2 regions of the Geobacillus sp. YHL genome follow, and region 2 is predicted to be linked to the other one. Evidence: predicted binding sites of a transcription regulator. Region 2 holds the regulator's gene; the other holds the start of a gene.
The links. The regulator Rex, encoded in region 2, represses fermentation and respiration genes when NADH is low (regulators of the CRP and FNR family bind a similar motif). The targets are predictions, from matches to a motif close to TTGTGAAATATTTCACAA.
Positions count from the first base shown of each region.

Region 1: a site for Rex is predicted at 1,988-2,005, ahead of JCR24_RS03810 (nitrate reductase subunit alpha). Genes of this name have one in related genera too.

Region 1 covers NZ_JAEIGB010000002.1:255,911-259,634, reverse strand. The annotation lists gene JCR24_RS03810 (nitrate reductase subunit alpha) at 1-1,927, opposite strand, end outside; gene JCR24_RS03805 (metal-dependent hydrolase) at 2,099-2,602, shown strand; gene JCR24_RS03800 (alpha/beta hydrolase) at 2,689-3,441, shown strand; gene JCR24_RS03795 (bacteriocin-processing peptidase family protein) at 3,585-3,724, shown strand, end outside.
Region 2 covers NZ_JAEIGB010000032.1:4,550-8,273, forward strand. The annotation lists gene JCR24_RS16685 (ABC-F family ATP-binding cassette domain-containing protein) at 1-858, opposite strand, end outside; gene moaC (cyclic pyranopterin monophosphate synthase MoaC) at 955-1,443, shown strand; gene JCR24_RS16695 (redox-sensing transcriptional repressor Rex) at 1,459-2,100, shown strand; gene tatA (twin-arginine translocase TatA/TatE family subunit) at 2,118-2,270, shown strand; gene tatC (twin-arginine translocase subunit TatC) at 2,291-3,034, shown strand; gene JCR24_RS16710 (YdiK family protein) at 3,218-3,397, opposite strand; gene JCR24_RS16715 (CPBP family intramembrane glutamic endopeptidase) at 3,394-3,724, opposite strand, start outside.

The DNA of each region.
Region 1 (3,724 bases), on a different contig from region 2:
GCCGCGCGGCCAAGACGTTGTAATCGCCAGGATGCAAGTAGCGCGCTTTTTTGGCCAGCGGCGAGACGAGTTCGTCGACCGGCCGCTCTTCATAGCGCCATTGATCGGTCGCAAAGTAAAAGAACGACGTGCCGTTTTGCAATTTCGCCGGTCCGACCCAGTCGCGCGCCATGGCGATTGTCTGCCATCCTTCCGCTGGGCGCAGTTTTTCTTGCCCGACGTAATGCGCCCAGCCGCCGCCATTCACCCCTTGGGCGCCGACGAACAAGACAAGGTTCAAGACGGCGCGGTAAATCGTATCGGAGTTGAACCAATGGTTGATCCCGGCGCCGACGATGATCATGGACCGGCCGTTTGTGTCGATCGCGTTGTCGGCAAACTCGCGGGCGATTTTGACGACGAGATCCCGCTTGACACCGGTGATCGCTTCTTGCCATGCTGGCGTGAACGGCACCTCGTCGTCGTACGAGCGGGCGACTGTGCCGCCGATGCCGCGGTCAATGCCGTAGTTGGCTAAAACCAAGTCATAGACGGTCGTGACATACACGTCGCCCGCTTCGGTGTGCACTTTTTTCACCGGCACAGCACGCTCGATTGTTTTTCCACCGTCATCCGTGAAATATGGCAACTGAATCGGGAAGATTCCATCTTCGCTGCCTAAAAACGACAGGCGCGGTTCAATGGGCTGCCCCGTTTCCTCGTCGACGAGGCGCAAGTTCCATTTCCCCTTATCCTCCCAGCGGGCGCCGATCGTTCCATTCGGCACGACAAACGAGTCGGTGTTTTCATCATAGATGACCGGCTTCCATTCGGCATTGTTCGTTTGTTTGCCAAGGTCTTTCGCCAACAAGAAGCGGCCGGCCGTCCATGTGTCTCCCTCTTGTTTTAAAGTGACGACAAATGGAAAATCGGTATACGTTTTCGCATATTGTTCAAAATACGGGACGGTCCGTTTGACATAATATTCGTTTAAAATAACATGTCCCATCGCCATCGCCAAGGCGCCGTCCATTCCTTGTTTCACCGACAGCCAATCGTCGGCGAATTTTGTCGACTCGGCGTAATCCGGGCTGACGGAGACGACTTTCGTGCCGCGGTAGCGCACTTCGGCTAAAAAGTGAGCGTCCGGAGTCCGGGTGAGCGGGACGTTCGAGCCCCAGGTGATGATGTAGCCGGCGTTGTACCAGTCGCTTGACTCCGGCACGTCCGTTTGGTCGCCCCAAATTTGCGGCGAGGCTGGCGGCAAGTCGGCGTACCAGTCGTAAAAGCTTAACATCGGCCCGCCCATCAGCTGCATGAAGCGCGATCCGGCGGCATGGCTGACCATCGACATCGCCGGAATCGGCGAGAAGCCGATGTTGCGGTCCGGTCCGTATTTCACAACCGTATACAATAAGGAAGCGGCGACAAGCGTCAACGCTTCGTCCCAGCTGACGCGGACAAACCCGCCTTTTCCGCGCGCCTGTTTGTAGCGTTTTGCTTTTTCGCGGTCTTCGACGATGCTTTTCCACGCTTCAAGCGGATTGTTCGGATGAGCCGCGAGCGCCTCGCGCCACATGTCAAGCAAAACGCCGCGCACGTACGGGTATTTGACGCGCAACGGGCTGTACATGTACCATGAGAAGCTCGCGCCGCGCGGACAGCCGCGCGGTTCAAAATCCGGCATATCCGGCCCGGTTGACGGGTAGTCAAGCTGCTGCCCTTCCCACGTGACGATGCCGTTTTTGACATAAATGTTCCAGCTGCACGATCCTGTGCAGTTGACGCCGTGAGTCGAGCGGACGACTTTGTCGTGCTGCCAGCGGCGGCGGTAGGCGTCTTCCCAGGCGCGGTCGCCGTAAGTTGTTTCACTGTGGCCGTCGGCTTGGCGCTCAATCGGCCGAATATATTTGAAACGGTTGGCAAGCGGGGATCGTTTTCGTTTCATTTTGTTCAACTCCTTTACGCGTTCTGTACTTTTAACAATAACCATGATGCCAATAACACGATGTTAACTTTGTCACACTTCGCGGCATTGTCACAAATTCGTCAAAGAAACGAACAAATATTCTTTTCTGTGGTATAATGGGGAAAACGATAAAAGTTTGAGGGGATTTCGTTGCGATACTCCAGCCATGTCATTGCCACATTATGCCTCGGCGCGGCGGCGGCCGCGCATACAAAGCTGCCGTTTACCGCCGCCTATACGGCGGGGCTTGTCATCGGCAGCCTTCTTCCTGATATTGACGAGCCGTCGTCATACGTCGGCCGCCGTTCGTTCGGCGTCGCCGGCAAAGTGAAAGAAGCGTTCGGCCATCGCGGCATGACGCATTCGCTCATCGTCTGGGGGGTGCTTGCCGCCCTCGTCTGGCGAGATTCGGCGTCGCCGTTTGCCGCGGGGCTCGTGCTCGGCTACTTGTTTCACATTGTGGAAGACTTTTTTTCCGTCCAGGGAGTGCCGCTGTTTTGGCCGTTTTCGTCCAAGCGTTGGAAAGTGCCGCTCTATCGGACGGGAAAGGGGATGGAAAAAGCATTGGTTGGCATCGCTTGGATCGCATTCGTCTATTTTGGCGTCAACGGCTTGTTTCACGAATGGTGGCGGTCATGGTTGTCGATGTGGTAACGGCGCCCGATCAAAAAAGGAAAAAAGAGGTGCGGCGGCGAATATGGTGAGAGGAACGGGTTTGACTAGATAAGGGGGAGAAGAAGATGAGCGAACAATATCCGGTGCTTCCGGGCGCCGAGCCGTTTTACGCCGAAAACGGGCCGGTCGGGGTGCTGCTCGTGCACGGATTCACGGGCACGCCCCACAGCATGCGCCCGCTCGCTGAGGCGTATGCGAAAGCCGGCTACACGGTCTGCCTGCCGCGCTTAAAAGGGCACGGAACGCATTATGAAGACATGGAGCGGACGACGTTCCACGACTGGATCGCCTCGGTCGAAGAAGGATATGAATGGCTGAAAAAACGATGCCAAACCATTTTTGTCACCGGTCTGTCCATGGGTGGGACGCTGACGCTTTATATGGCGGAACGTTACCCGTCCATCCGCGGCATCGTCCTGATCAATGCGGCGATTGACATCCCGGCCATTCGCGCTGGTCTAGCGGGTGGCGGCGAGCTGCCGAGGTATCTGGATTCGATCGGTTCGGACTTGAAAAATCCAGATGTGAAAGAGCTGGCATACGAGAAAACGCCGACCGCTTCGCTTCTTCAGCTGGCTAGGCTGATGGAGCAAGTGAAAGGCGAACTGGAACGTGTGACATGCCCGATTTTAATTTTCGTCTCGAACGAAGACCATGTCGTGCCGCCTAAGAACGCGGACATCATTTTTCGCGGCGTCCACTCGTCAGACAAAGAGATCGTTCGGCTGAAAAACAGCTATCATGTTGCGACGCTTGATTACGACCAAACGACGATTATCGAACGATCGCTGGAATTTTTCGCTAAGCATGCGGATTGAGCGCGTCTGTTCTGAGCCTTGTCCTGTCAAAACAGGGCAGGGCAATTTTTGTTGTCGTTATTTTTCTAAAAAAATAGGTGGCTGTTTTCGACGACTTGTTCTAAACTAATGATAGTGAAAATGATAAAGGAGCTTTCAGTTGCATGATGATGGAACAAATTTCGTTGCTTATTCAAGAAAAGAGAATAATAGAGGCTCTAAACAAAGTAAAACCGTATTTGGAAAACGTAGGATTATTCGAGTGGCGGCCGCTCATGGCTTCGTGGGACGAGATCGAACCGTT
Region 2 (3,724 bases):
TGCGATGTTGCGCTGGATGAAGTCTTGGAGTCGGGCGATTTCTTCTTGCTGTTTCTCGTACCGTCTTAACTCTTGTTCGTATTGCTCGGCCCGCAACTCCAAATAGCGGCTGTAGTTGCCGGCATAGTGTTTGAGCGTGGCATTCGACAGTTCGTATACGTCGGTGACGATTTTGTCTAAAAAGTAGCGGTCGTGGGAAACAACCAGGACGGCACCGGGATAGGCTTGCAAGTACTGCTCCAGCCAGGCAAGCGTCTCAAGATCCAAATGGTTCGTCGGCTCGTCCAAAATCAATAAATCCGGCTTGGACAACAGCAATTTCCCAAGGGCAAGCCGCGTCCGCTGTCCGCCGCTTAACGACGAGACCGGCGTAGTTTTATAATCATATGAGGAAAACTGCAGCCCGTACAAAACGGAGCGGATGTCGGCTTCGTATTGGTAGCCGCCTTGTTCTTTGTATTGTTCTTGCAGCTCGTCATACATTTTCAGCGTTTTTTCATAGCGAGCGGGATCGGCGAGTACGTCCGGGTCGCCGAGTTGCATGCTGAGTTCGGCAAGCTGTTTTTCGAGTCCTAGAAGCGGGGTGAATACCTCGAGCATTTCGTCCCAAATGGAACGCGGCGAGTCGAGCCCGCTGTTTTGCGCCAAATAGCCGATTTTGATATGGTTTGGTTTGATGATTTTGCCGCTGTCGAAAGAGAGTTCACCGGCGATGATTTTCAACAATGTCGATTTTCCCGCTCCGTTGCGGCCGACAAGGGCGATTCGGTCGCGGGACTGTATTTCTAGTTTTATATTCGATAAAATAAGGTCAGCACCGAAATATTTCGTGAGCCCGTGCACTTGCAAAATGATCATGTCCGTCACCTCGCGAATAGTTTAACGCAAGTCGCGAAAACGGTCAAAGACGAATGATGAAAAATCGTGTATAGTGTATAAATGGAGGAGATTGTATTGTCATCGTTCACTCATTTCAATGAACAAGGGCGCGCGAAAATGGTTGATATTACGCACAAAGAAGATACTGTGCGAGTGGCTGTGGCGCAAACGAGCGTGACTGTCAGCCGGGAAATTTACGAAAAAATGACGAGCAATGCGATCGAGAAAGGGGATGTGCTCGCCGTCGCTCAAGTGGCGGGGGTGATGGCGGCGAAGAAGACAGCTGACCTTATTCCAATGTGTCACCCGCTTATGTTAAAGGGTGTGGACATTGCTTTTGCTTGGGAAAACGATGGAGAAGCGCATAAGCTCGTCATCACGGCAACGGTGAAAACGAAAGGGAGCACAGGAGTGGAAATGGAAGCGCTGACGGCCGCTTCGGTCTGTGCGTTGACAGTGTACGATATGTGCAAGGCGCTTGATAAAGGAATGGTCATCGGTCCGACGTATTTGGTCGAAAAAACGGGCGGGAAGTCTGGCCATTACCGACGGAAAACCGATTAGCTAGGGGATGAGATCATGAGCAACGAACAACCGAAAATTCCGCAGGCAACCGCCAAACGGCTGCCGCTTTACTATCGGTTTTTGAAAAACTTGCACGCTTCCGGCAAGCAACGCGTCTCCTCTGCCGAGTTGAGCGAGGCGGTGAAAGTCGATCCGGCGACGATCCGCCGTGATTTCTCCTATTTTGGCGCGCTTGGTAAAAAGGGATACGGGTATAATGTCAATTATTTGTTGTCGTTTTTCCGCCGGACGCTTGAAGAGGATGAGGTGACCGAAGTCGCCTTGTTTGGCGTCGGCAATTTAGGCACCGCCTTTTTAAACTATAATTTTTCGAAAAACAACAATACGAAAATCGTGATGGCGTTTGATGTCGATGAGCGGAAAGTAGGAACGACAGTCGGCGGGGTGCCGGTCTATCATCTCGATGAGTTGGAGGAGCGGCTTCACGAAAACATCCCGGTCGCCATTTTAACCGTGCCGGCCGCCGCGGCTCAAGCGCTGACCGACCGCCTTGTCGCGCAAGGAATTAAAGGCATTTTAAACTTTACTCCGGCGCGGTTGAACGTGCCGAACCATATTCGCGTCCATCATATCGATTTAGCCATTGAGCTGCAGTCGCTCGTCTATTTTTTGAAAAACTATCCATCGCCATCGTAAAAAGGAGAGAACAACACATGAAATATTTGTTGCTCGTTGCTGTGATTTTGTTGCTGTTTGGCACGAAAAAGCTGCCGGAATTAGGGCGGTCGTTCGGCCAGTCGCTTCGCGAGTTTAAAGACGCCACAAAAGGGCTCGCTGATGACGAAGAAACGAAAACCGACCGATGACAAGGCAGGATGGAGAAACAATGAATGACAAAGAAATGTCGGTGTATGAGCATCTGGGTGAACTGCGAAAACGGCTCATCATCGTGCTCATCTTTTTTGCTGCGGCGCTTGTCGTTAGTTTCTTTTTTGTCGATGATGTCATTTTGTATTTGCAGCGAACGGCCGAGGCGAAGCATTTGACCATGAACGCCTTCCGCCTCACCGATCCGATTAAAGTGTATTTTCAGTTTGCCTTTGTCATCGCAGCTGTGCTGTCGGCTCCGGTGCTGTTGTATCAAATTTGGGCGTTTGTAAGCCCCGGTCTGTATGAAAAAGAGCGGAAAGTGACGTTAAGCTATATCCCGGCGTCGATCGTTCTTTTTTTAGCAGGCGTCAGCTTCGCTTATTTCGTCTTGTTTCCGTTTGTCGTTCGATTTATGAGCCAGCTGGCTGACCAACTAGGGGTTCAACAAATGATCGGCATTAATGAATATTTTCAGTTTTTGCTTCAGCTCGTGCTGCCGTTTGGCATCGTGTTTCAGCTGCCGATCGTCGTGTTGTTTTTCACCCGCTTAGGGCTTATTACGCCGCAGCTTCTTGTTCGCATCCGCAAGTATGCGTATTTGGCGCTGCTTATTTTAGCGGCGGTCATTACGCCGCCGGATGTGCTGTCGCAAGTGATCGTCATGATTCCGCTCACCATTTTGTATGAAGGAAGCATTTGGGTGGCGCGCATCGGCTATCGGAAAGCGCAGCGAGCAGCCGAGGAGGAAGGCAATGAGTGAGGCGGGACGAAAAACATTGAGAGGAAAGCGAGCAAGGCCGGGCCAAACGAAGGGGCTGTCTCAAAAGCCGCAAAACAGGGTTTTGAGGCCGGCCTCTTGTTTTTTTGTTTCCATTTTCACAATATGATCGCCGTCATGAGATTGATGTTCTGGTCCCTTCCCGTGCGAATCACGGGAAGGGGGTCAGCGTTTTGAGGCGAAAAGAAGGCGAAGGGCGGTGCCGAAATCAAAGGCAGCGAGCGCCGCTAAAGCGATGGTGGAGACGTTCCAAACCGTTTCATGAGCACTTTCGATGGCCAAATACGTAAACATTGAGCCTAAGACGAAATACAGAAGCGAAAACAGCCGAGGGTTTCGCATCATAGCCAAACCCTCCAAACGGCGAGCGGCAGCTCGGACTGGCGCATCATTTTCTCAATCTCGTCGGCCAACAGCGTCTGCATGGCGACGACGAACGTATTCATGGCGACATGGGCGAAAATCGGCACGAAAATGCGTCCGGTTTTCGCGTATAAAAACGCGAATACCATCCCCATGGATGTGTACAGAAGCAAATGTTCCGGCTCCATATGGACAAGGGCAAACAAGAGCGAACTGACAAGCGCAGCAAGCCAAAAGTTGTATTTTTCATAAAGCGAGCCGAAAATGATTTTGCGGAAGATGATCTCTTCCAAAATCGGGCCGATGACG